Regions from separate parts of the Polaribacter sp. AHE13PA genome, predicted to be linked through region 1. Evidence: riboswitches for the same ligand, from Rfam matches in the RefSeq annotation. Region 1 holds a riboswitch; the other holds the start of a gene.
The links. A riboswitch is a leader RNA that binds a small molecule or an ion and turns the genes downstream of it on or off. The one in region 1 is predicted to bind cobalamin.

Region 1 (3,786 bases):
CTATTTTTATTAAAACCAGAAGGGATTGGGTTTAATTGGTGTTGTTTTAATAATGAAATTAATGGTGTAATTTTTTGAGAGGCTTTTTCTTTTTCAGTTGATTTTGACTTTTTTATATCAACTATAATTTGCTGAAGCTCTTATTGAGTAAAAATAACACTGTCTCTTCATGTAGGGAATCCATCGTAGAGGTAGTTTGACTCAATTAATGGATGAACAGTGAATATATAAGTAACCCTTTATTTGAAAATGATGGAACTCCGCAAGAATTAAAATCAGGAGAAGAGTTTTCAGATTTAAAGATTATAATTTTTTCTGTTGAAGATAAACCTTATAAAATTCAGCATTTATATAAGAATATAAAGGTAGATGGCTATGTTTGTAAGAATAGAAACGGATTAAAAGAATTAATGAATGCTATGCATGCAGTTTCTACAACAAATCAGTTTTATATTTCGCCAGAATTAAATACTACGGTTCATCCAAAGAAAGTTCTAGAGATTACCGATTTTGATGTTTTTTTAATAGCATCACTTTCTACGGAATCACTGCAAGAAGAAATAAGTAAAAGCCTGAAAAAAAAAGGGTGTTTTACCTCTAGTGTAAATGCTATAGAAAAAAGATTAAAATTTTTGAAGGAACATTTTAATGCAAGTAATCTTGCGCATTTGGTTGCTATTGCTAAAGATTTTGGGTTAATGTAATTTTTTTTAAAATAAAAAGGTGCTAATTGCTGGAACCCGTAAAATTTATATGTTTTATTGGAATATCTTTGAATAGAAATTAGAAAAAGAAACTATTGAAAAGGAAAGAGTGCTCATTACAAGCCTTACGGAAACCCGTGAGGCTTTTTTAAGTCTTTGTTTTAACTCTAGTTTATTAAAAAATAATGCTATTTAGAAATATGTCATTATATAAATAAATTTGTTACAACTTCATTTATTATAATTTTTGTGTATTTTAATATTGTTGGGGGACAGTGTTTTCAGTCATTAAGTTATTTTATTTGAAGTTTTTTTTTCTATACAATCTTTATAAAGCTTTTTAATTTTAAAACTATTGATCTTTATCATAGTTTATTTTTAAGTATTTTATTTTCTAAAGCACATTTTCTACCTTTCAAATTAGTCATTTTTTTTACTTCAATAAAGTAGTATTATTGCTGCTTTTTATTCAAATTATTTGTGCTTTTTTTAGGTTTTAAGGAATAGTGAGGTTGTTTAGAAATAAACAATAAAAGCGTGTTGTTTATTCCTGAAAAGTAGATAAATTTGTACTTTATTTTTTAACTAAGAATGGTTATCAAGTTTAAAAACTTGATATTAAAATGGGAATCTAGTTTAATTCTAGAACTGTCCCGCAGCTGTAAGCTCTAAAGTTGAAATCCGAATAGTCACTTTTCGAAAGAATGGGAAGACCGGGTGGAAGGAGTAAGTCAGAAGACCTGCCATTTTTTTATTAATTCATTAAGCTTTCGAGGATTGAAGCTAGAATTAGGAATCTGCCTATCTAAAATTTTAGATATGTAGCACTTCTCTTATTCTATCCTCGTACGCAAAATTTAAGTATGAGGAATTCTTTTTTACATTCTTTTTGGTGCATATTTTTGATTATAGGGTGCTGTAATTCGAGTTTTTTACATGCCCAAAAAATTGATTCAACAAAAGCAGTTCAGCTTAAAGAAATCTTTTTAGTAACCAATAAAGAGAAGCTTAAAAAACACTTTTCACCAGTTACTGTTCAAACTTTAAGCGGGAAAACTTTAAGTCGTTTAAGTAATTCTAGTGTTGCAGATGCAATTCGTTTTTTTAGCGGAGTTCAGTTAAAAGATTATGGCGGAATTGGTGGTATAAAAACCATAAATGTAAGAGGAATGGGCTCGCAACATACCGGTATTTTTTATGATGGTGTTCAATTAGGAAATGCACAAAATGGACAAATAGATTTAGGGAAATATTCTGTACAAAACATGGAGGCTGTTTCCTTATATCAAGGGCAGCGTTCAGATTTAGATCAATCTGCAAAATCGTATGCTTCTTCCAATAGTATTTATCTAAAGTCTAAAACACCTCAATTTTCAGAAGGGAAAAATAATAATACCAATGTCAGTTTAAAAACAGGTTCTTTTGGACTGGTGAATCCTTCTGTAAATTTAGACTTCAAAATTAATGACTACTTAAGTGCACGTCTTAGTACAGAATATCTCAATGCCAACGGTAAATATAAATTTAGATACACCAATGGAAGTTATGATACAATAGCAACGCGTAATAATGCAGATATTGAATCTTTTAGGGCAGAAGCGTCTTTGCATGGCTCGAACGGAATTAAGAATAATTGGAATGTAAAACTATATCATTATGATTCTGAACGAGGATTGCCAGGAGCTATCGTTGCCAATCGTTTTAAGCGTCCGCAACGTTTATGGGATCGAAATAATTTTCTGCAAGGTGCATTTACAACCCATGTAAACGACTTCTATTTTTTTGTATTAAGAGGTAAATATGCGCATAATTATTCTCGTTATGTAGATCCAGAAATTATAAAAGTGGATGGTGAGTTAGATAACCGATATACACAAGAAGAATATTATCTGTCAATGGTAAATACGTTTCAAGTTTTACCGTTTTGGAAATTATCCTTGGCAACAGATTTACAAAAAAACACGATGGATGCAAATTTGTATCGATTTTCATATCCTAAAAGAATCACGCTTTTATCAGCTTTAGCTGCCGATTTTAATTTTGATAAAATTCACATTCAAGCAAGTTTATTAAGTACAACAGTAGATGAAACGGTACTATATTATGAAGCTGCAGAAGATTTACAAAAGTATTCGCCTACAATTATGATGAATTGGCAACCTCTTAATTCTAATAAATTTAGAATAAGGAGTTTTTATAAAGAAATTTTTAGACAACCCACTTTTAATGATTTGTACTATACATTTATCGGAAATACTTTTTTAGATCCGGAAGATGCTACTCAGGTAAATCTTGGATTTTCTTATCAAACTGACTTTAAAAAAACAGCATTTGATGTACAAGCTGATGTGTATAAAATTTGGATAGATAACAAAATCGTTGCGGTACCAGGAGCTAATTTATTCCGTTGGTCTATGTTTAATTTAGGTAAAGTAGAAACAACCGGAATAGAAACAAATGTAAAAGCGAGTGGAAGTATAGGTAAAAAATTTAAGTACAATACCAACCTAAGTTATACGTACCAAGAATCTATAGATGTTACTGCTGGCGCTAGTAATTACGGAGATCAAATTCCCTATATACCAGTGCATAGCGGTAGTATAAGTGCTATGATAGATTACAAAAAAATAGAATTTAATTACAGTTTTATTTATACAGGAGAAAGATATAGCCAAAAGGCAAACATCAGTTCTAATTATTTAGATCCGTGGTTTACACACGATTTAAGTTTGGGGAAAATGCTTTTATTTAATCAAAAGAAATTAAAAGTTTTAGTAGCAGTAAACAATGTCTTTAATCAACAATATGCGGTAGTAAAAAACTTCCCGATGCCAGGGAGATCCTATCGTTTTACTTTAAATTTTTTATTATGAACAAAAGAAAATTAAGTGTACAGATTGCATCAGCTTTAGCTGTTGTATTTTTTTTCAATGCATGTAGCAGCAATGAGAATTTTGATGACTCAGTAAATCCAGAAGTTCCCACAGAACCTATTGTAGAATTAAAGGGGTTTTATTTACTGAATGAGGGTAATATGTCTATGAATAAAGCGGCTTTAGATTATATGGATTTTGAGACCGGA
Region 2 (3,786 bases), 570 kb from region 1:
TACAAATAGAAATGGATTTAGGCGATGGTTCTGCTGTGCGTTTAACAACGGCTCGTTATTATACGCCAACGGGTAGATCTATTCAAAAACCTTATGACCACAAAGGAAATAAGAATTATTATACAGATTACCAGAAGAGGGTTTCTAATGGTGAATTGTTTAATAAAGATAGCATAAAAGTGGTAGATTCTCTTAAATATAAAACTCCTAAAGGAAAGATTGTTTATGGTGGCGGTGGAATTATTCCGGATGTTTTTGTACCAATAGACACTACTTCTTACATGAATGGTTACTACTTTAATACGATTAATGATTTTGCTTTTGATTACGTTGATAACAATAGAAAAAAGCTACAAAAATGGACAATAGATACTTTTATTACTGATTTTGATAAAGAAGGAACTGTTTTTAATAGTTATCTATCTGATATTAAAGAAGCTTATAAACCTTCTTTAACAACCAAAAAAAGTCTAGAAAAATACCTAAAAGCTTCTATTGCAAACACACTTTTTGGAGATGTTGGCTTTTATAGAATTATGCACCAGGATGATAAAATGATTCAGAAGGTTTTGGAATTGGAAAGTGAGAAGTAGTTTCTGGTTTTAGTTAACGGTTTACAATAGCAGTATTCCGGTTTATGTTATCACTACTATGAGCCTTCTCAACACTTCGAAGTGACAAGTTGTATGTTTTTTTACGTTCAATTTTGTCATTTCGAACGGAGAGAGAAATCACATAAAGTTGCTTTTTGTTATAGCATCACTGTTATGAGATTTCTCCTTTCGTCGAAATGACAAATTGGGTGTTTAGTTTTGTTTTATCACTACTATGAGGCTTCTAAATACTTAGCAGTGATACGTTGTATGTTTTTATTGCATTAAGTTTTATCACTTCAAAATAAGCTCTTTGGCGATTGAGAAATCTCGCTATCTTATAAAAGGAAATTGCAATTCCTAAAACATAAAAATACACTAGATTATATTTGAAATTAGTTTTTTATAATGAAAAAAGGAAATACTTTTACATCATAAATTTTTGGTTTTATATTCAATAAATTGAATTAAAATTAAAAGGGAATCAGGTAGTTTTTTTAAGCCTGAGCTGTTCCCGCAACTGTAAGCATTGTCTATTTAGATTATCGTTATTTCTTACACCACTGTCTTTATAAAAGACGGGAAGGTTTTAACAAAATGCAAGCCAGGAGACCTGCCAAAAATTATATTCGTCTTTTGTAACTTTCGGGAGAAAAGTTAAAAAGAAATACGTGTCATATGCATGGTTTTTCCGCTTTTTAATAAGGGTAAGAACTTGCCTATTTTGTTATTTAAAATTTTAAAATCAATCATAATGAAAAGTTGTCTAACCAGATTAGCCTTAATTGGCTTATTATTTGCTGTATCTTGTACTAAAAAAGATGTAATTCCTGAAGCTCCAATAACTTATAACAATGCCTTTATCTTATCTCTAGAAAGTGATAAAACAGCACTTACATTTCTAGACGAAAATCAAATTGCAACACCAAATGTTACTGTATCTGAAAATGCAGAAAGCACCTCTTTTTCTAGCTATAATAACCAACTCTATATTGTAAGTCAAAACGGACCATCATATATTTCTAAAGTTAACCTAAAAACATTAAGTGTAGAAGAGTCAATAACTTCTTCTAACGTATCTTCTCCATCTTATTTACAAATGTATTCTAACACGGATGGTTTGGTAATTAATACCTCTGGAAGTGGAAGAAGTAGAAATTACAATCTTTGCCACGTAAACACCACTACTGGTATTGGTGATGCTATAAGTGAGGTTTCTAATGAAATTCTTTTTAACAATGCTGCACTAATTGTAGATGCTGAAAATGTGTTAATTGCAGATGGAAAGGAATTAGTTGTAATGAATATGACTACTAAAGAATTTACTTCTGTAATAACTTTTGATGATAGTATTTCTGGACTTTTAAAAGATAAAAACGGAACTATTTGGGTCGCAAAAGAAAAGAGAGCCACAGCTGCCACGTTTACAAAACTAAATGCAGACTATTCTATTAATGAAACAGTAACTGTTACAGATGGTGTTATTAATTTATACACAAACAGTATTTTAACAATGAACTCAGAAAGTGTAAATGCTTTTTGGTCTGAATCTGCATCTGGAAAAATTTATACTTTTAATACAGAAACCAAAGTTATTGAAGAATTTGCAACACCAAGTAACGACGGAATTGCATTTAACACAGTTGTAAAACAACACCCAAATACGAAACAAGTTTACGTTATCGGTTTAAAGGATTTTATGGATCCAAATAATAGTGCTTTAGTAATTTATAATGCAGATAAAACGGTAGCAAAAACGGTAGATAATGTAGGAGCTTCTCCAATAGACCTTTACTTTTCTGCTAAAGAGTTTCAAATCTAAAACGAGTGCCAAAAATAAATCTACAAGGAAATACTTTGTAGATTTATTTTTTTAAAAAAGCTACGCAAATTACTGTAACCTCTTCTAATTCCTTAGACATGTTTTCCTTTTTCCAAGGATGAGAAACATTAAAAACATGATCTGCATTTTTAATAACTTCAAATTGGCTTTCAGTATTCCAAGAGTGTATTTTTTTACCTTCATCAATAGAAACAGAAGTATCTTTATCTCCATGAATTATTAACTGTGGTATTTTTAAACTGCCTACCGCTTTCCGAATATTTAAACGCTCTTCATTTTCTTTAAAATTTAAATAAAACTGATAGAAATGTGGCATATTCTGTTTTGTTCGTCCGTTTAAAACGTATTTAACACCTGTTTTCTTCCAGTTCTCTAAATCACCAATCGTAGAACTTCTAGAGCCAAAATCACATACAGCAGCTAAGGAAATTACTTTTTTTACTCTTGCGTCTTCATTTGCTTTTAGCAATACAATTCCACCACCTCTACTATGTCCTATTATTGAAATATCATTAATTTTAACTTCGTTTTTAAATTTTTCTTCGGATGAAATCCAATCGATTACACTCTCTAAATCGTCTAATTCTTTGGTATAATTATTATTCCCAAAAGCTTCTAAATCTGGAAAATCAATAGGGTTTTCAGCGGTCCCTCCATTATGAGAAAAGTTGAATTTTATAAAAAAAAATCCTGCTTCTGCAAAAGCTTCAGCCATTAAATTCCAAGCGCCCCAATCTTTAAAACCTTTGTAACCGTGACAAAAAACAACTATTTTTTTTGGTTGATGATTCTCTTTGTAAAAAACATCTGCGACAATTGGTTTACTATGTTTGCCTTGAATGATTGTATTTTTTAAAATTTTCATTTTCTCTTTAAATAAATAGTTTTATAAATGTAAAAACAGCAACTAAACCTGTTATAATTGATAAAATTAGGTTGATGTCTTTTGTGAGTTTCCCTGTTTTTTGTTGAATTACTTTTGCAAATTTCCCATATAAAAATAGGATATAAAATGTTCCTAATACAGATCCTAACGTAAAAAATAATACAGAAACAGCCTCAAAACTAAACAACTTAAAAACATCTAAGGTAATAATGGTTCCGCTAAAAAAAGGAATGCCAAACATGTTTAAAGCAGATAGTGATATACCTGTTAGTAGAGGATTTATTTCTTTAATATTTACCTCATCAATCTTTATTTTCTCTTTTTTAGATTCATTATAAAAATAATAAGATAAAGTTATAAAAACAACGATTCCTACTTTTTCTAAGGTTTCTAAAATGGTAGGGTTTTCTGCAATGTATTTGGTTAAAACAACAGCAATTATCACCTGAGGAATAATAATTAAA

Region 2: linked by a shared signal. The riboswitch ahead of H0I28_RS14260 (hypothetical protein) and the one ahead of H0I28_RS16425 (TonB-dependent receptor) in region 1 are both predicted to bind cobalamin.

What each region holds. Positions count from the first base shown of each region.
Region 1 is NZ_CP058985.1:3,859,135-3,862,920, forward strand. Features, by position in the region: gene H0I28_RS16420 (response regulator) at 213-704, shown strand; cobalamin riboswitch at 1,280-1,467, shown strand; gene H0I28_RS16425 (TonB-dependent receptor) at 1,568-3,577, shown strand; gene H0I28_RS16430 (YncE family protein) at 3,574-3,786, shown strand, end outside.
Region 2 is NZ_CP058985.1:3,289,157-3,292,942, reverse strand. Features, by position in the region: gene H0I28_RS14265 (S41 family peptidase) at 1-593, shown strand, start outside; cobalamin riboswitch at 1,020-1,229, shown strand; gene H0I28_RS14260 (hypothetical protein) at 1,348-2,415, shown strand; gene H0I28_RS14255 (S9 family peptidase) at 2,459-3,301, opposite strand; gene H0I28_RS14250 (LysE family transporter) at 3,309-3,786, opposite strand, start outside.